DNA from 3 places in the Rahnella sp. P4_A8 genome. Region 2 is predicted to be linked to each of the others. Evidence: predicted binding sites of a transcription regulator. Region 2 holds the regulator's gene; each other region holds the start of a gene.
The links. The regulator LexA, encoded in region 2, represses DNA repair genes until DNA is damaged. The targets are predictions, from matches to a motif close to TNCTGTATGTACATACAGNA.

Region 1 (10,862 bases), on a different contig from region 2:
AATCCATGATTCGACAAACTGGCGGCTCGGCATTCGGACTGATTTCTACTAAATCGACGCCCGCTTCCTCAGCTTTTTCAAGAGCTTCATTCAGACTGACAATACCAATCTGCTCGCCATCGACGCCGGTGAGGCGAACTTCTTGCGCGCGAATCTCTTTGTTAATGCGATTAGGACGCGCCGGTTGAACTCGTTTTCCGCCTTTAATACTTTATTCCTCCAGTTGATGAAGACTTCTGCTGCGGATTTCCGCCAGCAGTTTGTCAACGACTTCGCTAACATCCATGCTTCCTAAGTCTTTGCCGCGGCGGGTACGAACAGCAACTTTGCCTGCTTCGACCTCTTTATCGCCACAAACTAACATATAAGGAACACGGCGTAGCGTGTGTTCGCGGATTTTAAAGCCAATCTTCTCATTTCTCAAGTCGGCTTTAACGCGAATGCCTGCATCTTGCAGTTTTTTAGTTAATTCTTCGACATAGGTAGCTTGTGAATCAGTGATATTCATAATCACTACCTGAACCGGAGCCATCCAGGTTGGGAAGAAGCCCGCGTATTCTTCAGTCAGAATACCAATGAAGCGTTCCATTGAACCCAGGATAGCACGGTGAATCATTACCGGAACCTGACGGTCGTTACTTTCGCCAATATAAGAGGCGTTCAAACGACCAGGTAATGAAAAGTCGAGCTGCACGGTACCACACTGCCACGCACGATCCAAACAATCATGCAAGGTAAATTCAATTTTTGGACCGTAGAACGCCCCTTCACCCGGCTGATATTCGAACGGAATGTCGTTTTCCGTCAGCGCAGCCGCCAGGTCATCCTCAGCACGAGTCCACATTTCGTCAGTACCAATGCGCTTCTCAGGACGGGTGGACAGTTTCACCACGATTTTTTCGAAGCCAAACGTGCTGTACATGTCATACACCATGCGGATACAGCTGTTCACTTCATCACGCACCTGCTCTTCTGTACAGAAGATGTGAGCATCGTCCTGAGTGAAGCCACGAACGCGCATCAGACCGTGTAATGCACCAGATGGCTCATTACGGTGGCAACTGCCAAACTCAGCCATACGCAATGGCAGATCACGGTAAGATTTCAGACCCTGATTGAAGATCTGAACGTGTCCCGGACAGTTCATTGGCTTGATGCAATATTCACGGTTTTCAGAAGAGGTCGTGAACATCGCTTCTTTGTAGTTTTCCCAGTGACCGGTTTTTTCCCACAGCACGCGGTCCATCATGAACGGACCTTTTACTTCCTGATAGTCATAAGACTTCAGTTTCATGCGTACAAAGGCTTCCAGCTCACGGAAAATGGTCCAGCCGTCGTTGTGCCAGAACACCATACCTGGTGCTTCTTCCTGCATATGGTACAGGTCAAGTTGCTTACCAATTTTACGGTGATCACGTTTACCGGCTTCTTCCAGACGCTGAATGTAAGCATTCAGTTGCTTTTTATCCGCCCACGCAGTGCCGTAGATACGTTGCAACATTTTGTTATCGCTGTTACCACGCCAGTAAGCACCGGAGGTTTTCTGCAGTTTGAAATGATGGCAGAAACGCATGTTCGGTACGTGTGGACCACGGCACATATCCACATATTCTTCGTGGTGATACAGACCCGGATGGTCATCATGACTGATGTTTTCATCCAGAATCGCCACTTTGTATTCTTCGCCACGGCTTGCAAAGGTATCGCGCGCTTCCTGCCAGCTGACTTTCTTTTTAATGACGTCGTAATTCTTTTCAGCCAGTTCGTGCATGCGCTTTTCAAGCAGTTCGATATCTTCCTGAGTCAGCGTACGATCTAAATCGACGTCGTAATAGAAGCCATTATCGATAACCGGGCCGATTGCCATTTTGGTGTCTGGCCACAGTTGTTTAATGGCATGACCCAAAAGGTGCGCACAGGAGTGGCGCAAAATTTCAAGACCGGCTTCGTCTTTAGCGGTGATGATCGCCAGTTGCGCGTCAACCTCAATCAGGTCGGTTGCATCAACCAGTTCGCCGTTAACACGACCAGCGATACAGGCTTTCGCCAGGCCAGGGCCGATATCAAGGGCAACATCAAGGGGAGAAACGGGGCGATCAAAAACGCGCTGGCTTCCATCAGGAAGAGTAATGACAGGCATGCTAATTCCTTAATCTACAGTGGTGCCCCACACGACAGAGCACATCTAGAAAAATATTTGAGTTTAAATTCACGTAGTTATTCACGCTATTTAGCTTTACCTTGCCAAATATAGGCACCCTGAATACATCACGTAATTGTATCGGGATGCGACGCGAAAACAGTCCATAAGTTTAGCATTCGTAAAGTGCGAATTTCCAGCAACCTGTGTTGCTAAACGCGGATATTTTTCGTGTAATCCCCCCTGACACGTTAAGGTAACCAGAGCAGCATTTAAAAAAGGGAAGGATATGACAGAAGTCAGGCAGTTATTTGAAGTACTGGGATTGGGCCTGATGGTACTGCTTCCGCTGGCAAATCCACTGACGACCGTGGCTTTGATGCTCGGTCTTTCCGGGAATATGACCACACAGGAAAGAAACCAGCAGTCGCTGATGGCCTCGGTCTATGTCTTTATCATCATGATGGTGGCGTATTACGCGGGACAGTTGGTGATGAATACGTTCGGGATTTCCATTCCCGGCCTGCGTATTGCGGGGGGACTTATCGTCACCTTTATCGGTTTCAGAATGCTTTTCCCACAGCCACACGTGGAAGAAAGGATCCTTATCGAGAACAAAACGGCGGAAATGAAGAAACAGGATTCGCCAAATATCGCTTTTGTTCCTCTGGCGATGCCAAGTACCGCCGGGCCGGGCACCATTGCCATGATCATCAGCAGTGCTTCAACGGTGAAATCATCTGATTTCCCGCACTGGATTATTACCGTTGCTCCGGTGATGATTTTCTTTTTAGTGGGTTTGATTTTGTGGATATCTCTGCGCAGTTCGGGGGCGATTATGCGTCTGGTCGGGAAAAGCGGGATTGAGGCTATTTCACGTCTGATGGGATTCTTGCTGGTGTGTATGGGCGTTCAGTTCGTTATCAACGGGGTTCTTGAGATTATTAAAACCTTCCCGCCAGCAGCCTGAGCCGCTGGCGGGAACATCAATGCTTACCGCATCGCGAGGTAGGCATTGTTCACTTTCCACAGATAACGTGGTGCTTGTGGCGCCGGGTGTTTTTTCTGCACATGAGCAGAAAACTCAGCAGGCGTCATCAGATTGATTTTCGCAATCGCATACGTCTTATCTTTGTCGAACGTTCTCAACAACGCCCCTGCTCCGTTCACATATGCCAGTGTGGTGGCGTAACGACGAGTTTCAGGGTTATTAATACCCGCAAGCTGCTGTTGTAAAATACTTAAATAAGCCGTACCCAGGTCAATGTTCACCGCCGGATCTTTTAAATCACGCGGCGTGGGCTGACCGTAACGTCCTTTCATCCGGTAGGCATCGCGTCCTGCCGTTGAGGCCTTTAGCTGCATTAACCCAATCGCATTCGATTTGCTGACAACGGTTGGGTTATATCCAGATTCGACCTGAATGATTGCTTTAACAAGTGTTTCGTCGACGCCATAGGTATTTGCCGCCTGGTGAATAACATCACCATAAGGCCCTGGATGCATTAATGAAGTATCGCGCTGAGGTGGCGGCGATGGATTCAAAAAACGCGTCGTCTGAACCGGTGTTTCTTTAGCGCAACCCGCCAGCAATAGCGCGGCCATCAAATAAAGAATGTTTGGTTTCACGTTATCTCTCTCGCGACTGGGACGAGATGTAGCATATACATCTTCTTCCAACACCTGAATATATTTTTCGTCTATTATTATTATTGTTTTGTTAAACAAAGGGGTTAGAGGGATGTCGATAAGACAATTCCGTTTATAAAACCCGTTTCATGTCACATATTCCTAAATTAATCTGTCCGCTGATGATACGTTCTATTTAGACATCTGAGAAATTGCATAAATTGACATCATCATCTGATTCAGCCGTGCGCCGGATCGGGTTTTCGAAGCTGAAAAAACGCTAACTTAATGAATTATCTGGCCAGTCAGAAGGGGTCATACCATGTGGCAAGCCGTCAATCGTTTGTTGAGTGAACACTTAGGCAATGCTGAAATCCGCGAACGTGTTGAGCTTCCGGGAGGCGAAATCCACCCGGCATGGCGGCTGAGCTACGGCGACAGAAACGTGTTTGTGAAATGCAATGCACGCGAAATGTTGCCTATCTTTGCCGCTGAAGCCGATCAGTTGGCCTTACTTGCGCGCAGCCAGACCGTCAGGGTGCCGGAAGTTTATGGTGTAGGTAGCGACCGTGATTACAGTTTCCTCTTGCTCGAATATATCCCGCAAAAACCTCTGGATGCACATAATGCCTATGTTTTAGGCCAGCAACTTGCCGCATTGCATCAGTGGAGTGAACAACTGCAATTCGGTCTGGATTTCGATAATGAACTGGCGACAGTTCCGCAACCCAACAGCTGGCAACGGCGCTGGGCTACCTTCTTTGCCGAGCAGCGCATTGGCTGGCAGCTGCAACTGGCTGCTGAAAAAGGGATGATATTTGGTAATATCGAAGATATCACCGCTATGGTTCATGCCCGCTTGCAGAATCATCAGCCGCAACCTTCACTTTTACACGGCGATTTATGGCCGCATAACTGTGGCTTATCTGATGATGGTCCGGTGATTTTTGACCCGGCCTGTTACTGGGGAGATCGGGAATGCGATTTGGCGATGCTGCCGTTATATCCGAATGTTCCGCCGCAATTATATGACGGTTATCAGAGTATAACGCCACTCCCTGACGACTTCATTTCGAGGCAACCGATCTACCAGTTATATTACCTGCTTAACCGCAGTAATTTATTCGGTGGTCAGCATCTTGTGGTGGCGCAACGCGCCATAGAAAGGCTGTTACACGAAGATATCAGTTAGCGGGATAAATATTTCAGCTCTGAACAAATAAGACCTGAAAACGTTAATATTCAGGCCTTATTTTTCATTTTCACAGAAACCCGTTATAAATATGTCGTCAAATTATCAGGCCATTAATCCTAATAATTTCAAAATGAAGTAGCCGATGACAGCGATGATAATTGGCAAAATATACAATGGAAAATACTGCACCAAAATCGTGTGTCGCGGTATCACGATACGCTCTTCAATTTGCGAACGTGTCCGGCCTTCAGCACCTTTCGCCTGTTCCAGAATAAGCTGATCCTGGATCCCTTCGCGAATGTGTTTTACCTGACGGGACATTCTCGCGCCGGAAGCCTGAAGTGCCAGCCCCACAAAAATCAGCCAGTAGATAATGAAGAACATGATGTTCGCGCTGGTGAAACCCTGCCCTAAAGCTGGCACCGGTGAGTTGTACCAAAAGACATTGAGAAACGAGGTATTGAACTTCACCATATCCACCATCACGTGGATGAAATCCAGCATGACCGCGTTGATGCCCTGCTCCGTCTTAGTGTGCTCGTTGATAAAATTCAGCAAAGAAATCAGCGTAGAAAGCAGCGCAGGGATAAAAATGATCCATCCCGCAATTCGTTTAATTACTGCCACACGTCCGGCTTGTTGGTACGTCATGAATTCCCCTTGTTAGGATACCTAAAGCAACGGCTAAGTTTACCCACAGAAAGCCTGCTCCGCCCAATGTTTTAATCAGTTAGCGTAACGCTGTACCGGGAACGTCCATCCTGTCCATTTTCACATGAGATTTCACCTGCATTCCCACCGATGTTAAAGTGGGTTTCTATTTATTGTGAGGGAGTCCGCTTTCATGGCTTATGTCCGCCCTGTTAATGCAGCAATTTTCGATATGGATGGTCTGTTAATTGATTCTGAACGGTTATGGACTCAGGCTGAGCTGGACGTTTTCAGTCGCCTGGGCGTTGATATTTCCCAGCGCCATTTGCTGCCGGATACGCTAGGTTTGCGTATCGATCAGGTGGTCAGGATGTGGTATCAGGCGCTTCCGTGGCAGGGTCCGGGTCAGGAAGAAGTGTCCTCAATGATTATTGCCCGCACGATTGAACTGGTAGAACAAACCCGGCCGTTGCTGCCTGGCGTGAATCATGCCCTTGAGCTTTGCCGTGATCAGGGGCTGAAGATTGGTCTCGCGTCGGCATCACCGCTGTTTATGCTCGATACCGTGCTGGAAATGTTTAATTTACACTCCTTCTTTAAGGTTCGTGTTTCAGCGGAAAAGCTGCCTTACAGCAAACCGCATCCTGAGGTCTATCTGCTGGCTGCCGGAGAATTACAGGTTGATCCGCTCAACTGTGTGACGCTGGAAGATTCCTTTAATGGCATGATCGCCACCAAAGCCGCGCGTATGCGCTCGGTGGTGGTGCCGGACCATGAATACAGTGTGGATCCACGCTGGGCGCTTGCCGATGTCAAACTTTCTTCCCTCGAAGAATTGCGTGTGGCACACATCAGCTAAAATTTATGCGCAGCCGCTCATGCCGCTGCGCACCTTCTCTGCTTTCTCTCCTTTCCATATACCTTCTCTACGCATTTCTCCTGCCACAATTTTTGAAGCTTCGTTTAATTTCGTAAATCTTGAACTGACTCATAAAATAAATAAAACGTTATTTCATTTTTATTGAATTCGCATGTCAATGAACCTATGATTCCTGCAACAAGGACGAGCCGGGAGCTCTCCTGCTTCTGTACGCTGTCACTGCCACGCAACGGTCAGACTAGCCCGGTAAGTCCTCCTTGATATCGTCATTCATGAGAGGCACCGACATGCAAGTTCGTCAAAGTATCCACAGCGACCACGCAAAAACGCTTGATACCGCTGAATTACGCCGTGAATTCCTCATTGAGAAAATCTTTGAGAAAAATGCCTATACCATGACTTACAGCCACATCGACCGCATCATTGTCGGCGGCGTCATGCCCGCTGAAAAAACGGTATCCGTGGGTGATGAAGTCGGTAAACAGCTTGGTGTGAGCTATTTTCTTGAACGTCGCGAACTCGGCGTGATTAATATCGGCGGCCCGGGTCTGATCGTGGTTGACGGTACAACCTATGAAATTGGTCATGAAGAAGCGTTGTATGTCGGCAAAGGGGCAAAGCGGGTCGAGTTCAGCAGCGTTGATGCCTCCAGACCGGCCAAGTTCTACTACAACAGTGCGCCGGCACACACGACTTTCCCGAACAAAAAAATCACACTGGCGGAAGCCTCTCCGCAGACCATCGGCGATGCAGCTACCAGCAACCGCCGCACCATCAATAAATTCATCGTGCCCGACGTTCTGGAAACCTGTCAGCTGACCATGGGGCTGACCAAACTGGAAGAGGGGAGCCTGTGGAATACCATGCCTTGCCACACCCATGAACGTCGTATGGAAGTGTATTTCTACTTCAATATGGAAGCGGAAACTGCCGTGTTCCACATGATGGGGCAACCACAGGAAACCCGTCATTTATTAGTGCACAACGAGCAGGCTGTCATCTCTCCTAGTTGGTCAATTCACGCCGGAGTGGGTACCAAAAACTATACCTTCATCTGGGGGATGGTCGGTGAGAACCAGGTATTCGATGACATGGATCACGTCAAAGTCAGCGAACTGCGCTAACTCCCCCTTGCTCTGCCTTACCGGCAGAGCAACTCATTTTTTATGGCGAACGCGCCGTTGCAAAAGAGACTCTGAATATGATCCTCCGTTCATTTGAATTAAGCGGCAAAGTCGCAATCGTCACCGGTTGCAATACCGGGCTGGGACAAGGCATGGCGCTGGGTCTCGCGCAGGCGGGATGCGATATTGTGGGCATTAACGTTTCCGCCCCTGAAGAAACTGAAAAAAAAGTCACCATGTTAGGCCGCCGTTTTCTCGATCTGAGGGCTGATCTGAGCACCATCACAGGCATTCCTGAGCTGATCGAGAAAGCAGTCGGGGAATTTGGTCATATCGATATTCTGATCAATAACGCCGGTATTATCCGCCGTGAAGATGCCATCGAATTCAGCGAGAAAAACTGGGATGATGTGATGAATGTGAACAGCAAAACGCTGTTCTTTATGTCTCAGGCCGTGGCGAAGCAGTTCATCAAACAGGGTAACGGTGGCAAAATTATAAATATTGCCTCTATGCTCTCGTATCAGGGGGGGATCAGGGTGCCTTCCTATACCGCGTCAAAAAGCGCAGTAATGGGTCTGACCCGACTGATGGCCAATGAATGGGCGAAGCATAACGTCAATGTGAATGCGATTGCGCCGGGGTATATGGCGACTAACAATACGGAACAGTTGCGCGCCGATGAAGAACGCAGCAAAGAAATCCTCGACAGAATCCCCGCCGGACGCTGGGGTCTGCCGGAAGATGTCATGGGGCCGGTAGTCTTTCTGGCATCGAAAGCCTCTGATTACGTTAATGGTTACACCATTGCCGTCGATGGTGGTTGGCTCGCGCGTTAAGGGCAGAATAAGTGACACCAGAAAGGCGTATTCTTATACGCTTTTTTGTTTTTTATCAGTCCGTTGACAATTAGTTACAGGGCATCTCTTCCAAGATTGTGACAGTTTCACTTATACTGGATAAAATAACAGTTATCCAGTTCGGACGCGTCATGACGGCGGAAGGCCATCTCATTTTCTCAATTGCCTGTGCAGTATTTGCTAAGAAGGCCCAGCTTTCTCCCGAACTGGCGCATGGTGACTGGTGGCACATCATTCCAGGGTCTTTGCTTACCTGTCTGCTGCCCGATATTGATCACCCCAAATCGGTGCTGGGCCAGCGTCTCAAATGGTTGTCGGCCCCCATCGCCCGGGCTTTTGGTCACCGTGGATTCACTCACAGTTTGCTGGCGGTGGCTGGAGGGATTTTCCTGCTACGCACTCATTTCCCTCATGACTGGGTGATCCCCGCTGATGCTTTCCACGCCATGATTATCGGTTACCTGAGCCATATCCTGGCAGATATGCTGACGCCTGCAGGAGTGCCGCTGCTCTGGCCTTGTCGATGGCGTTTCCGGCTACCGCTGATTAACAGCCAGAAAGGTAATCAACTCGAGCGCACGCTCTGCCTTATGCTGGTCGGCCTGACGCTTTTCTGGCCAGACTGGACGCCCATCATTGGTGCAATAAATCCTGACTTTTTTAATCACATCCTGAAATTATTCATCTGAATAGCATGAAATATTGCCGATATGATGAAAATTAATACAAATACCAACAAAAAGTTATAATGAATTCCTTTTGGATATAAATGCTCGGACCCTCAAACTGATATTCTGCCCCCCAATGCTTTGGGATGGTGCAGTCCTTTTCCGGAAACACCCGTTTCATTTATCAAAATTATAAGTTTGGAGTCTGGTATGAATCTTCCGCTCGTTCTTAACGTAGTGGTTTTCGTTGCCCTGCTTTTGCTGCTGGCACAAACCCGCCACAAGCAATGGAGCCTGGCAAAAAAAGTTTTACTGGGTCTGGCTATGGGTGTCGTATTTGGCCTGGCTTTACAGCTGATCTACGGTTCCGATGATCCGGTACTAAAAACCTCAATTACCTGGTTCAATATTGTCGGTAACGGCTACGTCCAGTTGCTGCAAATGATCGTCATGCCGCTGGTTTTCGTCTCTATTCTGAGCGCGGTAGCGAAACTGCATAACGCGTCATCGCTGGGGAAAATCAGCTTCCTGACCATCGGTACCCTGCTGTTCACCACACTGATCGCTTCTCTGGTGGGTATCTTCGTGACGGGCCTGTTCGGCCTCACCGCTGACGGCCTGGTACAGGGTACGCAGGAAACGGCGCGACTGACGGCAATTCAGTCTAACTATGTCGGCAAAGTGGCTGACCTGAGCGTGCCTCAGTTGATCCTTTCCTTTATACCTAAGAACCCGTTTGCTGATCTGACAGGCGCAAGTCCGACATCAATCATCAGCGTCGTGATCTTCGCAGCCTTCGTTGGTGTAGCCGCCCTGCAACTGGTGAAAGATGATGCAGAAAAAGGTCCGCGCATTCTGGCCTTTATCGATACCCTGCAGGCATGGGTGATGAAGTTGGTGCGTCTGGTCATGAAACTGACCCCGTACGGGGTACTGGCTCTGATGACCAAAGTGGTCGCCGGCTCGAACATTCAGGACATCATTAAACTCGGCAGCTTTGTGGTCGCGTCTTACCTGGGTCTTGGCATTATGTTTGTTGTTCACGCGATACTGCTGTCGTTCACCGGTGTTAATCCGGCGAAATTCTTCCGTAAAGTCTGGCCGGTGCTGACTTTTGCCTTCACCAGCCGTTCAAGTGCCGCGACCATCCCGCTGAGCGTTGAAGCGCAGACACGCCGTCTGGGTATTCCTGAATCTATCGCCAGCTTTGCGGCATCGTTCGGGGCAACGATTGGTCAGAACGGCTGTGCAGGTCTGTATCCAACCATGTTGGCCGTCATGGTTGCGCCAACCGTCGGCATCGACCCGTTTGATCCGGTATGGATTGCAACATTAGTGGGTATTGTTACCCTGAGCTCTGCCGGTGTTGCCGGTGTGGGTGGTGGTGCGACATTTGCAGCCCTGATCGTGTTGCCAGCCATGGGCCTGCCGGTTACGCTGGTTGCCCTGCTGATTTCTGTTGAGCCGCTGATTGATATGGGCCGTACCGCGCTGAATGTCAGCGGTTCAATGACGGCAGGCACTATCACAAGTCAGTTGCTGAAACAGACGGATAAAGCGGTGATGGATGCTGAAGAAACGGCTGAGCTGGCTCACCGTTAATTTCAGATTGCTGCAAACAAAAAACCGAAGCCAGTGGCTTCGGTTTAATAAGATGGTCACCCCCACCCTGTGAGCGGTACGCTGACAGGGTGTTTTTCTTTCTGAAGGGGATC
Region 2 (10,862 bases):
CGCTGCGGTTCATTGCGTCGAAATCCGCCACGCTGGTACCGCCGAATTTGGCGACGATGACATTGCCCAAAGGCTGCTGGCTGGCGTTGCGGGATACTGCGTGATTCATGTAAAACCTCGTGTCCGGGTCGCCATATCATGACGGCCATCGATTCCATAAGAATTGGCACAAAGGGAAGAGCGGGAAACGGGAGCAGGCGTAGAGATACTACGATACACCCAGAAGCGCCCCACCTAGCCGACACCCTGTTGGGTGTTCCGGTGACAACCCAGGGGATTCAGCCCCTGTAGTCGATCATTTGCCTGCCGTGGGCTTATGATCTCGGCGCCGCTCCCCCTGATGTATCTTCGTAGGATTTCGGCTCCTCCGATACACTGCCTGGGCGACGCGCCTCTTCTGGCTCGCGCATCGAGCGCGCGAGTTAGGCGCTTAGGAATAGCCGTTTATCGCCCGTCTGTCAACGGTCAGGCAATGCATGCGCCACATTTTGAGCGATTCTCATCTAATATTGTTCTCTGTCATTGTGATTAAGCAGATCTAACCTATCGCAAGAAAAGGCATCTCTTCCCGGGAACTTCAGGCTACAATCGGGACAGTTACCTCATATTTATTCTCAGCCTAAGAGCATTGCTATGAAAAATATCAATCCAACTCAGACCGCTGCCTGGCAAGCCCTGCAGCAGCATTTCGACAAGATGAAAGATGTGCAGATTAGCCATCTGTTTGCTGAAGATGGTGATCGTTTCTCCAAATTCTCTGCCACGTTTGAAGACCAGATGCTGGTCGATTTCTCCAAAAACCGCATCACCGCAGAGACGCTGGATAAGCTGCAGGCGCTGGCGAAAGAGACTGACCTTCAGGGCGCAATCAAATCGATGTTCTCTGGCGAGAAGATCAACCGCACCGAAGACCGTGCTGTTCTGCACGTTGCACTGCGTAACCGCAGCAACACGCCAATCGTCGTGGACGGCAAAGATGTGATGCCGGAAGTGAATGCAGTTCTGGCGAAAATCAAAGGCTTCACCGAACGTGTTATCGGTGGCGAATGGAAAGGTTATACCGGCAAAGCCATCACCGACGTGGTGAACATCGGTATCGGCGGTTCAGACCTCGGTCCGTTCATGGTCACTGAAGCGCTGCGTCCGTACAAAAACCACCTGAATATGCATTTCGTCTCCAACGTTGACGGCACGCATATCGCTGAAACGCTGAAAGATTTGTCTCCGGAAACCACGCTGTTCCTGGTTGCATCAAAAACCTTCACCACGCAGGAAACCATGACCAACGCCCACAGCGCGCGTGACTGGTTCCTGAAAACCGCTGGCGATAACCAACACGTGGCGAAACACTTCGCGGCGCTGTCCACCAACGGTAAAGCGGTGAGCGAGTTTGGTATCGACACCGACAACATGTTCGAATTCTGGGACTGGGTCGGTGGCCGTTACTCTCTGTGGTCCGCAATCGGTCTGTCTATCGCGCTGTCTGTAGGTTTCGATAACTTCGAACAACTGCTGAGCGGTGCGCACGCGATGGATAAACACTTCGCGAATACGCCGGCTGAGAAAAACCTGCCGGTACTGCTGGCGCTGATCGGCATCTGGTACAACGATTTCTACGGCACCGAAACCGAAGCTATCCTGCCATACGACCAGTACATGCACCGTTTTGCCGCTTACTTCCAGCAAGGCAACATGGAATCTAACGGTAAGTTCGTTGACCGTAACGGCAACCCGGTGGATTACCAGACTGGCCCGATCATCTGGGGCGAACCGGGCACTAACGGTCAGCACGCGTTCTATCAGCTGATTCACCAGGGGACTAAAATCATCCCTTGTGACTTCATCGCACCGGCCATCAGCCATAACCCGCTGAGCGATCACCACGCGAAACTGTTATCTAACTTCTTCGCCCAGACCGAAGCGCTGGCATTCGGTAAATCTCTGGATGTTGTCGAGAAAGAATTCGCCGATCAGGGTAAAAAACCAGAAGACGTTAAACACGTTGCGCCGTTCAAAGTGTTCGAAGGTAACCGTCCGACCAACTCCATCCTGCTGCGTGAAATCACGCCTTACAGCCTGGGTGCGTTGATCGCAATGTATGAACACAAAATCTTCACCCAGGGCGTGATCCTGAACATCTACACCTTCGACCAATGGGGCGTAGAACTGGGCAAACAGCTGGCAAACCGTATCCTGCCAGAACTGGAAGGTAGCTCAGAAGTGACAGGCCACGACAGTTCCACGAACGGTTTAATTAACCGCTTCAAAAACTGGCGCTAATCCCTCGTCATCCTTCAGACTGTTTCAGCGTTGGCTGCGTGAACTCACCCCGGTCACATACTTGTGTATACTCCCGGGGATTCATTCCCTTGCCGACTGGATCCAGCCCGAATGATTTAGAGGGACAGGTCGAAATATTTCTCAATAAAAGGGTTAGCCTTCACCGGCTGGCCCTTTTTTAATGGCGCTTTTCCTGTGCTGACTCTGTGGTATTCTGCGGGGATTAATAACAAAAGTGGGATGTAGATCACATGGCAGGATCAAAACGGGCATTGATGATATCCGTCATTATGCAGCGAATTTTGAACGTATTCTTATTAGGACTGGCCGCGATCCTGATGATTTTTATCGGGCGCGAAACCTATCATTTAGCAATGGTGTTGTTCGTGAATAACGATCAGTCTTCGTCATATCTGCTCATTGAAGGGATTGTAATTTACTTCCTCTATTTTGAGTTTATTGCCCTGATTATTAAATATTTTTCGTCGGGCTATCATTTCCCGTTACGCTATTTTATTTACATCGGCATCACCGCGATTATCCGTCTGATCATCGTCGACCACAAAAGTCCTTATGACACATTGGTTTACGCCTGCGCGATCCTTGTGCTGGTCGTGACACTGTTTCTGGCCAATAGCGAACGTCTGCGCCGCGAATAAATCAGGCAATTACTGCCTCGCATTGATGCGCTAGAATGCGAGGCAGATAATTCATTGGAGGTATGAATGCCTTCATTACGGAGCCGTTGATGTCTGATCCCCATTCCCCCGAACCATCCCCGATCCACTGGTTTGACGACCCTTCGCAGGTGCCTGCGGATGTGGCTGACTGGCTGATGGAAATGGGGTCCATGACCCGCCGGTTTGAAAAGCAGGGTGTTACCGTCACCGTGAAACCGCAAAATGAATGTTTTGTCAGTCGCGAAGAACTGGGTGAAAGCGAAGCACAGCAGTTGCCGGAAAGTGCCCGTTACTGGATCCGCGAAATCGTGCTGTTTGGCGATGCCGAACCCTGGCTGCTGGGGCGCACGGTCATTCCTGAAGAAACGCTGACCGGGCCGGATCTGGCGCTGGTCGATTTAGGCACGGTGCCGCTGGGGCGCTATCTGTTTAGCGGGAACAACTTGTCCCGCGATTACATTCATTTAGGCCAGTTACACAGTGAGCAGGGAGAATTATGGGCGCGCCGTTCCCGTCTGCGTTTGTCTGACAAGCCGCTGCTGCTGACCGAAATTTTCCTCCCGGATTCGCCGGTGCACCGCCCTGAGGGTAAAGTGAGCAAGGCATGAGTCAGACTAATCAACAAGGAGAACAGAGAGTGTCAGGAAGTATGACGCAGGGCACATGGCGTGATTACTGCCGCCTGATGCGCATTGATAAGCCGATTGGCTCACTGCTGCTGTTGTGGCCAACGTTATGGGCATTGTGGGTCGCGGGAGGGGGAATGCCGTCTGCGAAGATTTTGCTGGTCTTCGTGCTGGGCGTGTTCTTCATGCGTGCCGCCGGTTGCGTGGTGAATGACTACGCTGACCGTAAGTTTGATGGTCACGTAAAACGCACCGCTCACCGGCCATTGCCGAGCGGGGCGATCACCGGCAAGCAGGCGAAAATATTATTCGCCGGACTGGTGCTGGTGTCATTCCTGCTGGTTCTGCTGCTTAACCGCATGACCATTTGGCTGTCTCTGGCCGGACTGGCGCTGGCATGGATTTATCCGTTCATGAAGCGCGTCAGCCATCTGCCGCAGGTGGTTTTGGGCGCGGCGTTTGGCTGGGCAATTCCGATGGCGTATGCCGCTGTGAGCGAAAGTGTGCCGCTTAGCTGCTGGTTAATGTTCGTGGCAAATATCTGCTGGACGGTGGCTTACGATACGCAATACGCGATGGTCGATCGTGACGATGATTTGAAGATCGGCGTGAGATCGACAGCGATTCTGTTTGGTCGTTTTGACACGCTGATCATCGGCCTGCTGCAACTGGCAACGCTGATCCTGATGGGGATTGTCGGTTATCTTTCCCAGCTCAGCGCACCGTTTTACTGGTCGTTGCTGCTGGCTGCTGCGCTGTTTGTGCATCAGCAAAAGCTGATTGCTAAACGTGAACGTGATGCCTGTTTCCTGGCTTTCCGCCAGAACAATTATGTCGGGCTGGTGTTGTTCCTCGGTATTCTGATGAGCCTGTCAGGCTTCAATTTCTAAGTAAGTTAGCCTGCGCGACAACAATTAAAAACGCCCGGACTCTGTAAAAAGTCCGGGCGTTTTGTTTTTTTAATCTGATGTCTGGCGCTAATACGGGTTAATGATCGGTATCGCGTACATCCATCTTCGGTTCAGCCGGTGGCTCCGTTGCTTGCGGCAGCTCAGAAGGCATTCCCGCACTCTCGATAGTTAGCTTGATATCCGGTGTCATCAGGTCGCTGAGCATGAGGTAAATCTCACGCGTTTGTTCCTGAATGGCATCGCCGGTGTCACTGATATAGCCTTCTGCGCGCAGTGTGCCGACCAGCGTCGAGAACACAGCTTTATCGAAGAATTCAGGGGCATTGATACCGTGCAGCACGGATAAACGCTGCGCCATAATCCGGCTCTCTTTTTCCAGTGCCCCGCGGTTGATGCTTGGGTTATTGGTGAGCAGGGAGAAGGTAATCGCGTAACGTTGCAGCGTTTCACGTACGCCAGCCGCCAGCAACTGGAGGGTGCGGATACGGGCCGGATTAAGTGTCAGCTCATCATCTTCAAGGTGAATGATTTGCTGACGCGCCAGTTCCAGCGTCAGAACATCCAGCACTTGTGGCAGCTCAGGCGTATCGAAATGCATAAACAGTTCGGCTTTGAGCATCGGATAAATCAGTTCGACCTGATGCAGTAATTCCGCGCGGCTGACCTGGCGGTGGTGCATCACAATGCTTGAAATCAGTGATGGCAACACCAGCATATGATGGATGTTGTTGCGGTAATACGTCATCAGCACGGCCTGTTCGCGAGGCAGAACGATGATGTCGCCAATGTTGTCTTTCTCAACCTGGAACTTATTCATGTTCAGCGCGTGATCAAGCAACTGGTCAGCGGTCAGATCAGGCACCGTCGAATCCGCGTTGTAAGGCACGTTACGCAGCAATTGCAGATAACAGTCGATTTGCTCGGTCAGCTGTTCGCGTGTCAGTGAACGCTGACGGGAGGCCAGCAGCGCGGTACAACACAAGTTCATGGCATTGGCTGCCGCTGAATTGTTGATGCGCACCATGATCTGTTCTGCCAAATCCTGCACTGTCGGCGTCAGCCAGCTTGGACGTTGTGCTTCGATCGGGTCGATGGCTTCACGCCAGGTTGGCACGTTCTGGTTCAGGTAAGTGGTCAGATGCAGCGGCTCACCGAAGTTCACGTAACCCTGGCCGAGGTTACGCAGCTTGCGCAGCCCGTTCAGCATCTGTGTCAGGCTTTCTTTCTCTTTGGTCGCACCGCGTAATTCTTTCGCGTACGTACCCACTTCCATGACGTGCTCATAACCGATGTAAATCGGTACCAGCGTAATCGGACGTGAACCGCCGCGCAGCATGGCCTGAATGGTCATGGCCAGCGTGCCCGTTTTCGGCTCCAGCAGACGCCCGGTTCGCGAACGCCCCCCTTCCACAAAGTATTCCACCGAATAACCGCGGCTGAACAGTTCGCCCAGATATTCACGGAAAACCGTCGAATAGAGCTTGTTGCCTTTAAAGGTTCGACGAATAAAGAACGCACCCAGACGGCGGAAAATCGGGCCAGCCGGCCAGAAATTCAGGTTGATACCGGCGGCAATATGCGGCGGTACCAGACCCTGATGATAGAGCACGTAAGACAGCAGCAGATAGTCCATGTGGCTGCGGTGGCAAGGCACATACACAATTTCCTGACCGTCCAGCGCTAACTGGCGTACACGCTCGGCATTATTAACGTTGATGCCTTTGTACAAACGGTTCCACGTCCAGCTCAGCACACGGTCAGAGAGGCGCACGGCTTCATAAGAGAAGTCAGCAGCAATCTCTTCCATCAGGGCGATGGCGTTTTGTTGGGCTTTTTCGTGGGAAATTTTCTTGCTGCGGGCTTCGTCTTCAATCGCTTTCTCAATGGCTTTTGAGGCCAGCAATTTATTGAACAAATCCTGACGTGCCGGAAGACGCGGACCAACCGCAGCCAGACGCTGACGGGAGAAATGCATCCGCGCCACACGTGCCAGTTTTTGAGCAATCGTCTTATCTGTGCCGTGTTCCGTCGCCATATAACGCAGGGAAACGGTATTGGAGAAACGGACGAAACTGTCCCGCCCCAGCCACAGCACAGCGAAAAATTTCTGGATACCGTTCAGCACGCGCAGATGCGGCGTGTCGTCCTGACCTTCACGGCCCGGTGCACGACCAAACATTACCGACACCGGCAACATCTGAATGTCTAAATCCGGATTATTGCGGTGCAAATCAAGGTAGTCGTGGAACAGCTTTACGGACTCCTGCTTCGGCGTGTAATAAGAGAATACGCGCGGGCCTTCGGCTATAAAGACATGGCTTGGTAGCAGGGTTCCGTCAATTTCCAGCGGAATAAGAGGATCAGGCAGATTCTGCGCCAGACATTGCGCACGCAACGTCAGCAAATCGGCTTTGGAATTATAAGGTAATACGTACAAAATCGGCCGCGTCGGGTCTAAATGCAACTCGGTAACCGGATCTGAAGGTATGACCTTGCTCTTTACCAGCAATGAGAGTGGTAAATTCAATAATGTGTAATAAAGTCTACGCCAACCTGACATAAAAACGTGAAGCCTCTTGTTAGCAATTTCGCCGCAAGGATACCAGAAAGATCCGTGGAGATCTGTGGTCATATAAAAGCTAAAATGCTGCAAACACTCTAAGGATCAGTACCCGAAATGGCGAACCAAGTCACCGGATTTACCCGAATTTATAAAGCGGCCGGCTATTCCTGGAAAGGATTCAAAGCGGCATGGCAAAACGAAGCGGCATTTCGCCAGGAGGCCAGCGTCGCTATCCCGTTAATTTTGCTATCTTTCTTGCTTGATGTCAGCACCATTGAACGTATCCTGCTGGTGGGATCCGTCGTGCTGGTCTGTGTCACGGAGTTGCTCAACAGCGCGGTGGAATGTGCAATAGACCGCATCGGGCCTGAGTTTCATGTGCTTTCCGGTCGCGCAAAAGATATCGGCTCTGCTGCCGTACTTCTGACCATCATATTGGCGATTTTTGTCTGGGTCAGCATCTTTTGGTCGCGATGGTTCTGATTTGGAATCTGCATTCCAGGAATCAACGTTATGCCCTGTTTTTATTCAATCTTAGGTTTTCATTGACCGTTTAGCTGTATATACTCACAGCAAGACTGTATAAACAACCAGGGGGCGGAATGAAAGCTTTAACGACCAGACAACAAGAGGTCTACGACCTTATTCGCGATCATATCTCCACCACCGGTATGCCACCAACCCGCGCAGAGATTGCATCACGTCTGGGGTTCCGTTCTCCCAATGCGGCGGAAGAGCATCTTAAAGCGCTGGCGCGTAAAGGTGTTATTGAGATTGTTTCCGGTGCATCACGCGGCATTCGTCTGCTGATGGAAGAAGAAGAAGGTTTACCGCTGATTGGCCGCGTTGCCGCCGGTGAACCGCTGCTGGCGCAGCAACATATCGAAGGGCACTATCAGATCGATCCGGCAATGTTTAAGCCGAGCGCCGATTTCCTGCTGCGTGTCAGCGGTATGTCGATGCGTGATATTGGTATCCTTGACGGCGATCTGCTGGCCGTGCATAAAACGCAAGACGTGCGTAATGGTCAGGTTGTGGTGGCCCGTATTGATGATGAGGTCACCGTGAAACGCCTGAAAAAACAAGGCAGTGTGGTGCAGTTATTGCCTGAGAACAGCGAGTTTCAGCCGATCGTGGTGGATTTGCGCGAGCAGAATTTCAGCATTGAAGGCTTAGCCGTAGGTGTTATCCGCAACGGCGACTGGATCTGACCTTCGTACTTCGAGCTATCTCTGCGTTGGCTGCCTTCGCGAACCCCGGTCACATACTTGTGTATGCTCCCGGCGTTCGCTTAGTTGCCGCCTTGATATAACGCGAATTACTCGGTCAGATATGACTAAGTCAGAAATTGCTGTGTCAGATAGACAAGACTAAAACTAATTGAATATGGATGGCGGCCGCCTCTGGCATCCATGTGAATTCAAAGAGAAATGCGTTTCTCTCATCATCGCCCCTTTCGGGGCGATGTCATTTACAGGCATAACCTGAACCTCCGGCATGAGATTCTCTATGCAACATCATTCCCTGCGACACACACTCAAAAACACCTTTTTAAGCCCTGCCGATAAAGCGCTCTGGATGCTGGCATTGCCGATGATTTTTTCCAATATCACGGTGCCGCTCCTCGGCCTGGTGGATACCGCAGTGATCGGTCATCTCGACAGCCCGGATTATCTCGGCGGCGTGGCTGTGGGTTCGATGATCACCACTTTCCTTTTTATGCTCTTACTGTTTCTGCGGATGAGTACCACCGGCATGACCGCTCAGGCGCTGGGCGCGAAAGATAATCAGCTTCTGGCGCGTGCTTTTGTACAACCCTTCCTTCTGGCTGTACTGGCGGGCGTCATTATTGTGGTATTCCGTCATCCGCTGATGGAGCTGGCGTTTCACATTGTCGGCGGCAGCCAGCCCGTGCTTGAACAGGCGAGGCTGTTTATCGAAATCCGCTGGTTCAGCGCCCCGGCTTCATTGGCGAATCTGGTGATCCTCGGGTGGTTGCTCGGCATTCAGTACGTTCGCGGGCCGGTGATTTTGCTGATTGCCGGGAATTTGCTGAATATCATTCTGGATCTGTGGCTGGTGATCGGGCTGGGCTGGAACGTGCGTGGCGCAGCCATGGCGACGGCAAGCTCCGAGTATTTCACGCTACTCATCGGGCTGTATTTCGTCTGGCGGGTGATGAAACGACGCGGTATCACCGGCGCAGAAATCACCTCCGCGTGGCGTGGTAATTTGCGCCGTCTTCTCGGGCTTAACCGCGACATCATGCTGCGCTCATTACTGTTGCAGCTTTGCTTTGCATCGCTGACCGTTCTGGGCGCGCGGCTGGGCAGCCACATTGTGGCGGTCAACGCCGTGTTGATGAACCTGCTGACATTTACCGCGTTTGCACTTGACGGTTTTGCTTATGCTATCGAAGCGCATTCCGGTGAGGCATTCGGTGCCCGCAACCGCGAAAAACTGCTGAATGTCTGGCATGCCGCGTGTCGTCAGGCCGGGCTGGTTGCGCTGTTTTTTGCTCTGATTTACGCGCTGGCGGGTGGGGCGATCATTGATGCGCTGACATCATTACCGGAATTGCGTGAGCTGGCGGACCGATATCTTGGCTGGCAAATTATACTGCCGCTGGTGGCTGTCTGGTGCTATTTGCTTGATGGCATGTTTATCGGCGCAACGCGTGGGCGGGATATGCGAAACAGCATGCTGGTGGCGGCGCTGGGGTACGGGCTGACATTGTTCACTTTACCGCTGCTGGGCAATCATGCGTTGTGGCTGGCGCTGACGGTATTCCTCGGGTTACGCGGGATTTCACTGGGCTGGATATGGCGTCGTTACTGGCGGCATGACACATGGTTTTCGTCTCCGTCGCACTGATTTTTCAGCTATTTTCAAAGAAATAAGCGCAGCTTTGTCGTTATTTCATGCTTTAGATTAATCCTAATAGTGGTTTTTATCCCTGTTTAAGGAGGATTAATCGAGATTCTCTACTAACCTTTAAAGTGTTAAGGACGAGCTGCAAGACGAAATGCAGTTCATAAAACCCAAGGTAACAGGAGATATTTTATGAATAAGGACCAAGCCGACGGTAACTGGAAGCAGTTCAAAGGGAAAGTGAAAGAACAATGGGGCAAACTGACTGATGACGACCTGACAGTGGTTGAAGGTAAACGTGATCAGTTAGTCGGTAAAATTCAGGAGCGTTACGGCTATCAAAAAGATCAGGCCGAGAAAGAGCTCAATGAATGGGAAACCAAAAACAAATATCACTGGTAAGACGCGACTCCCCCTCGCGTGCCAGTGACGTATCCTGAGATTTAGCTGCTCCTACCCGGAACGCTTCAGGATACGGGTACACGGATGTACCCAACCTCTTCTCTGTACAAAACATCCTCCTCTTACGAGTCACCTTCAAAACCTTAAAACCCGATCATTCAGCGTTTTTTCACCACAATACTGTGGTCGTGATCGCAATGGTCATGGCTGTCGCAGGTTTCTACTACTTTGCATTCTGCACATAAGCCATGCGCTTCAACGACGGAATGGCGAAGCTCAAATCCGGATTCTAATGACAGTTTTGCCAGACGCTCTTCAATGCCGTCGGTGGTTTTTTCGGTAACTAACCCGCAGCGGTCGCAGATAAACAGCGCAGAAGTATGGCTCGGCTCTTCAAAATGATGGCAGAGAACATAGCTGTTTGCGGATTCAACACGGTGAATAAATCCCTGTTCCAGCAGAAAATCCAGCGCCCGGTAAACGGTCGGTGGTTTCGCCTGAGGTTCGCTTACGCGCAATAGATCCAGCA
Region 3 (10,862 bases), on a different contig from region 2:
TTGGTGCCGATATTCTGTTTAACGATGAATGTCACGTGACCATTGAAGGGAATGACGAAGATGCTGCGCATGCTGCGCTGGCACATTTCATTAAACATCAGCTGCCTCATTGCGATGAAGCCCTGCCTGAGCATGATGAAAATGCTGAATTTGAGCCGCTTCCTGAATCCCTGATGCATCTTTCTCCGCTGGTTTTCCGCGCCCGTTCAGTCAGTGAAGGCTGTGCGCTGGGGAAACTGGTCAGCCTGTCGAATGTGAATCTGGCGACACTCAGGGATTTACCGGAATCTCAGGGTAAAGATAAAGAACAAAGTCTGCTTTCCACCGGACTGGCACAGCTTGAAAAATCACTCGAATTACAGCTGATGGCGGACAACGGGACGATCACGGCAGTGCTGGAAGCGCACCGTTCTTTGCTGCGTGATAACAGCCTGCGGGAAGCCTTGCTGAGCCGCGTGGCGCAAGGCCGGAGCTGTGCGCAAAGCATTGTCGACACCGCCGCGCATTTCAGCTTGCAGCTCGCACAATCGTCCAGCGCCTATTTGCGTGAACGCGAGCTGGATATTCGTGATGTCAGCTTCCAGCTTTTACAGCAAATCTATGGCGAGGAGCGTTTTCCTTCCCAGCAGGCACTGAGCGAAGCCAGTATTTGTCTGGCAGATGAACTGACGCCAAGTCAATTTCTCGAACTGGATAAAACACATCTGAAGGGGCTGTTGCTCGGCAGCGGAGGCAGTACGTCGCATACTGTGATCCTTGCCCGATCGTTCAATATTCCTGCACTCGTTGGCGTTGATCCACAGCCACTTCAGGCTTATTTGCAGCAGAATGTGCAGATCGACGGCGATCTCGGGCTGATTGTCTGTGCGCTCAGCGAACCGGTGCGCCGTTATTATCGTCAGGAACAGGCGGTGCATCAGGCGCTGCGTGAACAGCAAAGTGAATATCTCAATAAACCGGGGTATACCGCTGACGGTGTGCGCCTTGAAGTGGCGGCCAATATTGCCCACTCGGTCGAAGCCAGCGCGGCGTTTGGCAATGGGGCAGAAGCTGTCGGACTGTTCCGTACAGAAATGCTGTATATGGATCGCGCCAGCGCTCCTTCCGAAGATGAGTTGTACAACATTTATTGTCAGGCTACGGATGCGGCCAACGGCAAAACCATCATTGTCCGCACCATGGATATCGGTGGCGATAAACCAGTTCATTATCTGAACATTCCTGCCGAAAACAACCCGTTCCTCGGTTATCGCGCCGTGCGTATTTATCAGGAATACCTGCCGTTATTCCATACGCAGTTGCGCGCGATCCTGCGCGCCTCGGCGCACGGATCGCTGAAAATCATGATCCCGATGATCTCCTCTATGGAAGAGATCTTATGGGTGAAAGATCAACTGGCTGAAGTCAGGCAGTCGTTGCGCAGTGAGCAAGTGCCGTTTGATGAAAAAATTCAGCTTGGGATCATGCTGGAAGTGCCGTCGGTGATGTTCATCATCGATCAGTGTTGCGAAGAGATTGATTTCTTTAGCATCGGCAGTAATGACCTGACGCAGTATCTGCTGGCGGTCGACCGTGATAACGCGAAAGTGACACGCCATTACAACAGCCTGAATCCGGCCTTCCTGCGCGGCCTCGACCACGTTGTGCGCGAAGTGCATCGCCACGGTAAATGGATTGGTTTATGCGGTGAACTTGGCGCGAAAGGCTCGGTATTGCCGCTGCTGGTCGGGCTGGGGCTTGATGAAATCAGCATGAGTGCACCGTCGGTTCCTGTGACCAAAGCACGGCTGGCCAAACTCGACAGCCGCGAATGTCGCCTGCTGCTGAACCGCGCCATGCAGTGTCGCACGTCGCTGGAAGTCGAACACCTGCTGGCGCAGTTCAGGATGGCGGTCAACGATGCCCCGTTGATTACGGCGGAATGTGTGGCGCTTAATGCTGACTGGCGCAGTAAAGAAGAAGTGATTAAAGGCATGGTGGATAACCTGATGCTGGCAGGGCGTTGCCGTTATCCGCGCAAACTCGCCGCCGATGTCTGGGCGCGCGAAGCCGTATTTTCCACCGGCCTCGGGTTTGGCTTTGCGATACCGCACACCAAATCAGAACACATTGAGCAATCGACTATCAGCGTCGCGAAACTCCCGCAACCGGTGCGGTGGGGCGATGAAGAAGCGCAGTTTGTCATCATGCTGACTCTCAATAAACACGCTGCAGGCGATCAGCATATGCGGATTTTCTCAAAGCTGGCGCGACGGATTATGCATGACAGTTTCCGTGATGTGCTGATGCATTCCACCACCGCAGCACAGATTGAAGCGCTGCTTAAACAAGAACTGGAACTCTGACAGGAGAGAATATGGAACTTTATCTGGATACGGCTGATATCAGTGCAGTAAAACGTTTATCGCGGATTTTACCGTTACAGGGTGTGACCACCAATCCGAGCATTGTGGCTAAATCGCAGACTTCCGTGTGGGAGGTTTTGCCCGGGCTTCGTGATGCATTAGGTGGTGAAGGGAAACTGTTTGCACAAGTGCTGGCGAATCAGACCGAACAGATAGTGGAAGAAGCTGAACTGCTGCATTCCCGCGTGCCGGGGCTGGTGGTCAAAGTGCCGGTCACCGCCGCCGGTCTGGCAGCGATTAAGATCTTACGTACCCGCAAAATTCCAACGCTGGGAACCGCGGTGTATGGTGCCGGGCAGGGACTCCTGTCGGCGCTGGCCGGAGCAGAATATGTCGCGCCGTATGTTAACCGGCTGGATGCCCAGGGGGGAGATGGCATTGCGATGGTGACGGAGTTGCAGCAATTGCTGTCCCTGCATGCGCCGCATGCCAAAGTGCTGGCCGCCAGTTTTAAAACGCCGCGTCAGGTTCTGGCCTGTCTGCTGGCAGGTTGTCAGTCGGTCACTATCCCGGTGGACGTAGCGGAGCAATTTATCAGTGCGCCTGCGGTACAGGCGGCTGTCGATAAATTTGAACAAGACTGGCAGGGTGCCTTTGGGCAGTTGTCGCTGTAATGGGTTAACTTCCCGTAAAAAGCCCGGCAGGAAAAACCTGTCGGGCTTTTGTCATTCTGGTCGGTGTCCTTTTACTGCACACCATACTTTTTATTACTTAACCCCATACTGCGCAAAGAAATCCAGCATCCGTTGCCAGCCGTCGGCGGCGGCTTCAGCGTGGTAACTCGGGCGATAATCGGCGTTAAACGCGTGGCCCGCTTCCGGATATACCACGATTTCCGCCGTAGCATTGGCTGCGCGAATGGCCTGACGCATGGTTTCAATGGTATCCAGAGGAATGCTGGAATCTTCTGCGCCGTATAAACCCAGAACCGGTGCATCCAGCGCGGCGGCGCGGTCAACCGGATTTGACGGGCTGGTCAGCGTTTTATCGCCGACCAGTTTGCCGTACCACGCCACGCCCGCTTTCAGCTGCGGATTGTGCGCCGCGTACAGCCAGGTAATGCGCCCGCCCCAGCAGAAACCTGTGATGCCTAATTTAGAAATGTCCCCGCCATGTTGTGATGCCCAGTGTGCAGTGTGATCGAGATCTGCAAGCACCTGCTGATCCGGCACTTTACTGACCAGTTTAGCAAAAAGCTCACTGATTTCAGTGTAGTCACGCGGGTCGCCCTGACGGAAGTACAACTCCGGCGCGATGGCCATATAACCCTGTTTCGCCAGACGGCGGCAGATATCCTGAATGTGTTCGTGTACACCAAAAATTTCCTGCACCACCAGCACGATCGGCAATTTACCGGTGAACTGTTCCGGACGGGCGAGGTAGGCGGGCATATCTTCGCCCTGCGAGGGTATGGTGGTCTGGCCTGCGTGCAGCCCGTCAGTATCGGTATGGATAGTGGTGCTGGCGACGGGAGTGACGGCAGGGGCAAAGCTGGTCGGAGCCTGTTTCAGGGTAAGCAATTCTTCTTTTTTCATTGGGGTCTCCAGGCAAGTGTCCATACGAAAATCTGTGGCTATGGATTAAAACTATAGCCGGAAAGCATGAACAGCAAGGCGCAAGAGATGTTCTATAGTTAAAAGTTAATCAGGAAAGTCATCATGGAAGATTTACAGAACGTCTACAGAACACCCGAAACCTTTGTCGAGGAGCTATGTTCAATGTCAAAATCACCCTCTAAAGTGACCAAGAAAAGCGAGTCAAAATCGGTAAGCCGCGCCCCCGCCACGGGCATTGAATCTTCACAGCCAGGCCTGGGGGATCTTGCGCCCGGCGATCGTATTTATCAGCCTTCGCCACAACCGACACCGCCAGGAAAAGAACCGACAGCGTCCGGCAGTGCGAAGAGTCCGGAAAATACCAATGCTAAACTCGATGCATTAGAACGCCACCGCAAAAATGGTGAAAAACAGCCGCTGACCACCAATCAGGGCACCAAAATCTCTGATGATCAGAACTCGCTGAAAGCCGGAAATCGTGGCCCGACACTGCTTGAAGATTTCATTCTCCGTGAAAAAATTACTCACTTCGACCATGAGCGCATTCCCGAACGTATCGTTCATGCGCGGGGCGCTGCGGCGCACGGTTATTTCCAGCCCTATCGCAGTATGAAGGCGGTGACCAAAGCCAGCTTCCTGTCTGATCCTGAAAAGAAAACGCCGGTATTTGTGCGTTTCTCTACCGTTCAGGGTTCCCGTGGTTCGGCAGATACCGTGCGTGATATCCGCGGCTGGGCGACCAAGTTTTATACCGATGAAGGCATTTACGACCTGGTCGGTAACAATACACCGGTGTTCTTTATTCAGGATGCCCATAAATTCCCTGATTTTGTGCATGCGGTAAAACCCGAACCGCATAACGAAATCCCGCAGGGAGCGAGTGCGCACGATTCCTTCTGGGATTACGTGTCCCTGCAACCGGAAACCCTGCATAACGTGTTCTGGGCGATGTCTGACCGGGGCATTCCGCGCAGTTACCGCACGATGGAAGGTTTTGGCATCCATACTTTCCGTTTCGTGAATGCAAAAGGCAAAGCCACTTTTGTGCGTTTCCACTGGAAACCGCTGGCCGGAAAAGCCTCTCTGTTATGGGATGAAGCGCAGAAACTGGCCGGGAAAGATGCCGATTTCCACCGCCGTGATTTGTGGGAAGCCATCGAAGCCGGAGATTATCCGGAATACGAACTGGGTGTGCAGTTGATCCCTGAAGAAGATGAATTCAAATTTGATTTCGACCTGCTCGACCCGACCAAACTCATCCCTGAAAAACTGGTGCCGGTAGAACTGATCGGCAAAATGGTGCTCAACCGTAACCCCGATAATTTCTTTGCTGAAACCGAGCAAGCCGCGTTCCACCCGGGGCACATTGTGCCGGGCATAGATTTCACCAATGATCCGCTGTTGCAGGGGCGACTGTTCTCTTACACCGACACGCAAATCAGTCGTCTGGGCGGGCCTAATTTCCATGAAATTCCGATTAACCGGCCGACGTGCCCTTTCCATAACTTCCAGCGTGACGGCATGCACCGTCAGGACATTGATACGAATCCGGCGAACTACGAGCCGAATTCCATCAACAATAACTGGCCGAGGGAAACACCTCCGGCAGCGTCCGGCGGTGGCTTTGAAAGTTATCCTGAACGGGTTGATGCAGAAAAAATCCGTCAGCGCAGTCCGTCATTTGCCGAATATTATGCCCATCCGCGCCTGTTCTGGCTGAGCCAGACAACAGCGGAGCAGGATCATATTATCGGCGCTTTCTCATTTGAATTATCGAAGGTGGCGCGGCCGTATATCCGCGAGCGGGTCGTGGATCTGTTAGCGCATGTTGATCAGACGCTGGCGCAGAAAGTGGCGAAAAATCTGGGTATTACCCTTTCCGCTGACACCCTGAAGATCAAGCCGCCGAAGCCCGTGAATGGGCTGAAAAATGATCCGTCGCTGAGTTTGTATGCCAGCGGTAAAGGCACGATCAAAGGGCGGCAGGTGGCGATATTGCTGGGTGAAGGTGTGAATGCGGCGGATGTTCTGGAAACCTTACAGGCACTTCAGGCCGCTGGCGTTCACCCTAAGCTGCTGGCCAGTCACTTAGGGAGTGTGACTGCCGATGATGGTTCTACGTTGCCGGTTGATGCTACGTTTGCCGGATCGCCTTCCATCACCGTTGATGCAGTGATTGTTCCGCATGGGCATATCGACGCACTGCTGATGAATGGCGATGCACGGCATTATGTGCTCGAAGCCTACAAACACCTGAAAGTGGTGGGGCTAAGTGGCGATGCACGCCGCTTCAAATCGCTGCTGGGGCTGACGGATGATGTGCCGGAAGAGGGCGTTGTGGAAGGTGAAAAAGCAGAAGGAGCGTTGCTGAAGGCGTTTCTGAAAGACATGCTCAAACACCGGATCTGGTCGCGCAGTGCGGCGGCAGATGCCGTTCCTGCCTGATTAACTGTAACTGATAAACAGGCAATCCCCGGCAGCGGAGATTGCCTGTTTAAAATTCCCTCACCCCTCCTTATTTTGTGACTTGAATCACAAAATAAATGTATGTGAAATTCCTGTTGTTACATCATAGTGACGACCGTCACGAAATAACGTCACAATGTTCAGTACAGTTGCCGGGTGTTCCTCCTGCCAATAAATGACCTTACACACAGAGGAGTTTGTTATGTCTCAGCCTGAAGTTTTCCATCTTGGCCTGGCCAAAAAAGATTTAAACGGCGCGACGCTGGCGATTGTTCCCGGCGACCCTGAGCGCGTGGAAAAAATTGCCAAATTGATGGAGAACCCGGTTCGTCTGGCTTCCCACCGCGAATTTACCTCATGGCGTGCTGAGCTTGATGGCAAATCTGTGATTGTTTGCTCAACCGGTATTGGTGGCCCTTCGACCTCTATTGCGGTTGAAGAACTGGCGCAACTGGGGATCCGTACTTTCCTGCGAGTCGGCACAACTGGTGCTATCCAGCCACACATCAATGTCGGTGACGTTCTGGTCACGACCGCTGCCGTTCGCCTTGATGGCGCGAGCCTGCACTTTGCGCCGATGGAATTCCCTGCAGTAGCCGATTTTGCCTGCACCACCGCGCTGGTTGCGGCGGCAGAAGCCGTGGGTGCCGCGACGCACATTGGCGTTACCGCCTCTTCTGACACCTTCTATCCGGGTCAGGAACGTTATGACACTTACTCTGGCCGTGTTGTCCGTCGCTTCAAAGAATCGATGAAAGAGTGGCAGGAAATGGGCGTCATGAACTACGAAATGGAATCCGCGACTCTGCTGACCATGTGTGCAAGCCAGGGCCTGCGCGCGGGGATGGTGGCGGGTGTTATCGTGAACCGCACGCAGCAGGAAATCCCTAATGCGGAAACCATGAAAAAGACTGAAAGTCATGCGGTGAAGATTGTTGTAGAAGCAGCCCGCAGGCTTATTTAGTCCCTATAAAACTAAAACAACCACATCACATCATCACATCAATGGGCTGCCTCTGGCGGCCCATTTTTTTGCCCTGCTAAGCAGATCTGTTAAGGTCATGTTAGTAATCCATCTGGAATAATTGATGAACCTCCTCCCGAATCTCTGACAAAAGGAACTGCATTTTTGACTGTTCACGACCTTCTTGAGTACACCACTACCTTCATCCGCGCCCATCAGGTGTGGGCTGCACCGATCGTTTTCTTTCTGGCTTTTGGTGAGTCTCTGGCATTCCTTTCCCTGCTGCTACCGGCAACGTTTATCTTGCTGGGACTCGGCGCGCTGATTGGCGAAACCGGTATTCCGTTCTGGCCCATCTGGGCCGCCGCCGCCGCAGGCGCTTTCCTGGGAGACTGGCTTTCTTACTGGATTGGTGCCCGTTATCAGGATCGGGTTGGCAATTTCTGGCCTTTCTCCCGCCATCCGCAAATGCTGGTTCGTGGACATGCTTTCTTTGAAAAATGGGGCATGCCCGGGGCTTTTATCGGCCGCTTCTTTGGCCCGCTTCGTGCCGTTGTGCCACTGGTTGCCGGTATCTGCGGTATGCCGCAAAAATATTTCCAGATTGCGAATGTGACGTCTGCACTCATCTGGGCTTTCGGCATCCTGGCGCCAGGTGCTTTCGGCATTCAGTGGCTGAGCCGCTGGTTTTGAATGCTGCTCTCTGTGGCTGGCTATCGCAAGGGGGCAAATACAGAGAAATTCCTTTTTGGAAGACGTCTCGCAAAGGCTCAATGCAACAGAAAATAGACTGGACATCCATACAGCCTGACATTACCTTGGCCGCAAGAGACTTTAAGAGGGAAATCGCGTGGATATCAGCATCCTGACAGCCCTGGGGGCGGGGTTAATGGGCTTACTCGTAGGTTGGCTTATCGCCAGCCTGCGCCAACAGCAACAGCAGACGGAGTATGAAACGCAGCGCCGTTTGCTGGAACAATCGCTGGAACAGGCTAAAGCGGAAAATGATACGCACAAAAGCGAGCGGCAATCAGGGCAGCAGCAACTGCGTGAGGCTGAACTTGAGCTGCGAAAACTGCATAGCCTGCAGGCGGCCAGTCAGGAAAAATTACAACTGCTTGCCCACTGGCAAAACGAGTGTGAGCAACTGAATCAGGAACTGCGTGCGCAGCGGGAAATCAACAGCGCGCAGGAAGCAGAGTTGCGTGAGGTTTCAACCCGTCTGGATGAAACCCGCATGGCGGCTGAGGAAAAGCAGCGTCTGCTGATTAACAGCGAACAGCGCCTGAGCAGCCAGTTTGAAAATCTGGCTAACCGGATTTTCGAACAAAATGGCCGCCGTGCCGACGAACAGAACAAGCAAAGTCTCGACAAGTTACTGTTGCCGTTGCGCGAGCAACTGGATGGTTTCCGTCGTCAGGTGCAGGACAGCTTTGGGCAGGAAGCCCGTGAACGCCATACGCTGGCGCATGAGATCCGCAATCTGCAGCAACTGAATGTGGAGATGGCCCGTGAAGCCGTCAACCTGACCAAGGCACTGAAAGGTGACAACAAAACGCAGGGCAACTGGGGGGAAGTGGTGCTGAGCCGCGTGCTCGAGGCTTCCGGTTTACGTGAAGGGCATGAGTACCAGACTCAGGTCAGCGTGCAGGTTGACAGCAACAGCCGGATGCAACCTGATGTGGTCGTCAGGTTACCGCAGAATAAAGACGTAGTGATTGATGCCAAAATGACCCTGGTCGCGTATGAGCGCTATTTCAACAGCGAGGATGACAGCGAGCGGGAAGCGGCACTCAATGAACATATTGCCTCGGTGCGCGGACATATCCGCCTGCTCGGGCGCAAAGATTACCAGCAACTTCCCGGTCTGCGCAGCCTCGATTATGTGCTGATGTTTATCCCTGTTGAGCCCGCTTTTCTGCTGGCTATCGACCGTGAGCCAGAATTGATTAGCGAAGCGCTCCGGCACAATATTATGCTGGTCAGCCCGACGACCCTGCTGGTGGCGCTGCGAACGATCAGTAACTTGTGGCGCTATGAGCATCAGAGTCAGAACGCCAAACGTATCGCCGACCGCGCGGCACGTCTTTACGACAAACTGCGGCTGTTTGTGGATGACATGGAGTCGATGGGACAAAGTCTCGACAAAGCGCAGGGAAGTTATCGATCCGCGATGAATAAACTCTCGCAAGGCCGTGGTAATCTTATCGGACAGGTGGAAAGTTTCCGCGCGCTGGGTGTTGAAGTTAAACGGCCTATCAGTCCGTCTCTGGCTGAAATAGCGAAAGCGGAAAATGAACCTGAAGACACCGCATCTCTGCCCGATACCTCTGATGCGGAAGAAGAACAGACGCTGAACCCGGGTGAGTTAACTCCCCACCAGCAGACATAGCGGGTCAGAGGGCCTGCACTGTATTTGTGATTCAATGCATGAATTTTTGCAATATGTTGAATCACCATCGGTGATGGGGCTTTCGAACGGGTTCTGATACACTTCTCCCCAAGAGTTCGACTGAAAAAGCAGGCATAAATAATGGAAAAGCAGACGCCGGAAACCACCCATTTTGGTTTTCGTACAGTAGCCAAAGATGAAAAACAGGAAATGGTGGCAGAAGTCTTCCATTCCGTTGCGGCAAAATATGATTTGATGAATGATCTGATGTCTTTCGGTATTCATCGCATCTGGAAACGCTTCACTATTGATTGCAGCGGTGTCCGTCAGGGACAACGTGTGCTGGATCTGGCCGGTGGTACGGGCGATCTGACCGCAAAATTTTCCCGTCTGGTGGGTGAGAAAGGCGAAGTCGTGCTGGCGGATATCAATGATTCCATGCTGAAGATGGGCCGCGAAAAGCTGCGCAATCTTGGCATCGTCGGCAACGTCAGCTACGTTCAGGCGAATGCCGAGGCTCTGCCGTTCCCGGACAACTATTTTGACTGTATCACCATCTCTTTCGGTCTGCGTAACGTGACTGAAAAAGAGAAGGCGCTGCGTTCCATGTTCCGCGTACTCAAGCCGGGCGGGCGTCTGCTGGTACTGGAATTCTCCAAACCGGTGCTGAAGCCGCTGAGCAAAGCTTACGACACCTATTCCTTCCATATTTTACCGCGTATTGGTGAGCTGGTTGCGCACGATGCTGAAAGCTACCGGTATCTGGCTGAATCAATCCGTATGCATCCGGATCAGGAAACACTGAAAGGAATGATGGCGGACGCAGGTTTTGAAAATGTGACTTATCACAACCTGACTGGCGGCATTGTGGCGTTACATCGGGGTTTCAAATTCTGATATGAGTATGCCGATGTTGTTAACGCCGTTACTGACTGCCGCTATCGAGACGCCGCTTAATTACCTGCTTTTCAGAGATCGCAGCATGAAGGCGGCGCGGACACGTCTGGCCGGTAAAGTTCTGCGTGTGGAATTGCAGGAACTGAGTACACCACTGACGTTTGTGTTCAGTGAACAGAAAA

Region 1: AC1DUO_RS17420 (metal-dependent hydrolase) is a predicted target of LexA. The motif match lies at 8,573-8,592, and genes of this name have one in related genera.
Region 3: rmuC (DNA recombination protein RmuC) is a predicted target of LexA. The motif match lies at 8,180-8,199, and genes of this name have one in related genera.

Annotation. Positions count from the first base shown of each region.
Region 1 covers NZ_JBFUHK010000039.1:27,359-38,220, forward strand. The annotation lists gene infC (translation initiation factor IF-3) at 1-208, opposite strand, end outside; gene thrS (threonine--tRNA ligase) at 212-2,140, opposite strand; gene AC1DUO_RS17385 (MarC family NAAT transporter) at 2,430-3,110, shown strand; gene AC1DUO_RS17390 (transglycosylase SLT domain-containing protein) at 3,134-3,769, opposite strand; gene AC1DUO_RS17395 (fructosamine kinase family protein) at 4,092-4,961, shown strand; gene AC1DUO_RS17400 (YniB family protein) at 5,067-5,615, opposite strand; gene hxpB (hexitol phosphatase HxpB) at 5,809-6,474, shown strand; gene kduI (5-dehydro-4-deoxy-D-glucuronate isomerase) at 6,783-7,619, shown strand; gene kduD (2-dehydro-3-deoxy-D-gluconate 5-dehydrogenase KduD) at 7,697-8,458, shown strand; gene AC1DUO_RS17420 (metal-dependent hydrolase) at 8,611-9,168, shown strand; gene AC1DUO_RS17425 (L-cystine transporter) at 9,358-10,749, shown strand.
Region 2 covers NZ_JBFUHK010000008.1:18,089-28,950, forward strand. The annotation lists gene lysC (lysine-sensitive aspartokinase 3) at 1-109, opposite strand, end outside; lysine riboswitch at 216-405, opposite strand; gene pgi (glucose-6-phosphate isomerase) at 634-2,280, shown strand; gene psiE (phosphate-starvation-inducible protein PsiE) at 2,532-2,939, shown strand; gene ubiC (chorismate lyase) at 3,029-3,568, shown strand; gene ubiA (4-hydroxybenzoate octaprenyltransferase) at 3,610-4,476, shown strand; gene plsB (glycerol-3-phosphate 1-O-acyltransferase PlsB) at 4,574-7,057, opposite strand; gene AC1DUO_RS06410 (diacylglycerol kinase) at 7,175-7,543, shown strand; gene lexA (transcriptional repressor LexA) at 7,663-8,271, shown strand; gene dinF (MATE family efflux transporter DinF) at 8,570-9,934, shown strand; gene AC1DUO_RS06425 (CsbD family protein) at 10,124-10,333, shown strand; gene zur (zinc uptake transcriptional repressor Zur) at 10,492-10,862, opposite strand, start outside.
Region 3 covers NZ_JBFUHK010000028.1:16,698-27,559, reverse strand. The annotation lists gene ptsP (phosphoenolpyruvate--protein phosphotransferase) at 1-2,345, shown strand, start outside; gene fsa (fructose-6-phosphate aldolase) at 2,357-3,019, shown strand; gene AC1DUO_RS14865 (dienelactone hydrolase family protein) at 3,113-3,940, opposite strand; gene katE (catalase HPII) at 4,124-6,406, shown strand; gene udp (uridine phosphorylase) at 6,630-7,391, shown strand; gene AC1DUO_RS14850 (DedA family protein) at 7,557-8,084, shown strand; gene rmuC (DNA recombination protein RmuC) at 8,242-9,783, shown strand; gene ubiE (bifunctional demethylmenaquinone methyltransferase/2-methoxy-6-polyprenyl-1,4-benzoquinol methylase UbiE) at 9,925-10,680, shown strand; gene ubiJ (ubiquinone biosynthesis protein UbiJ) at 10,694-10,862, shown strand, end outside.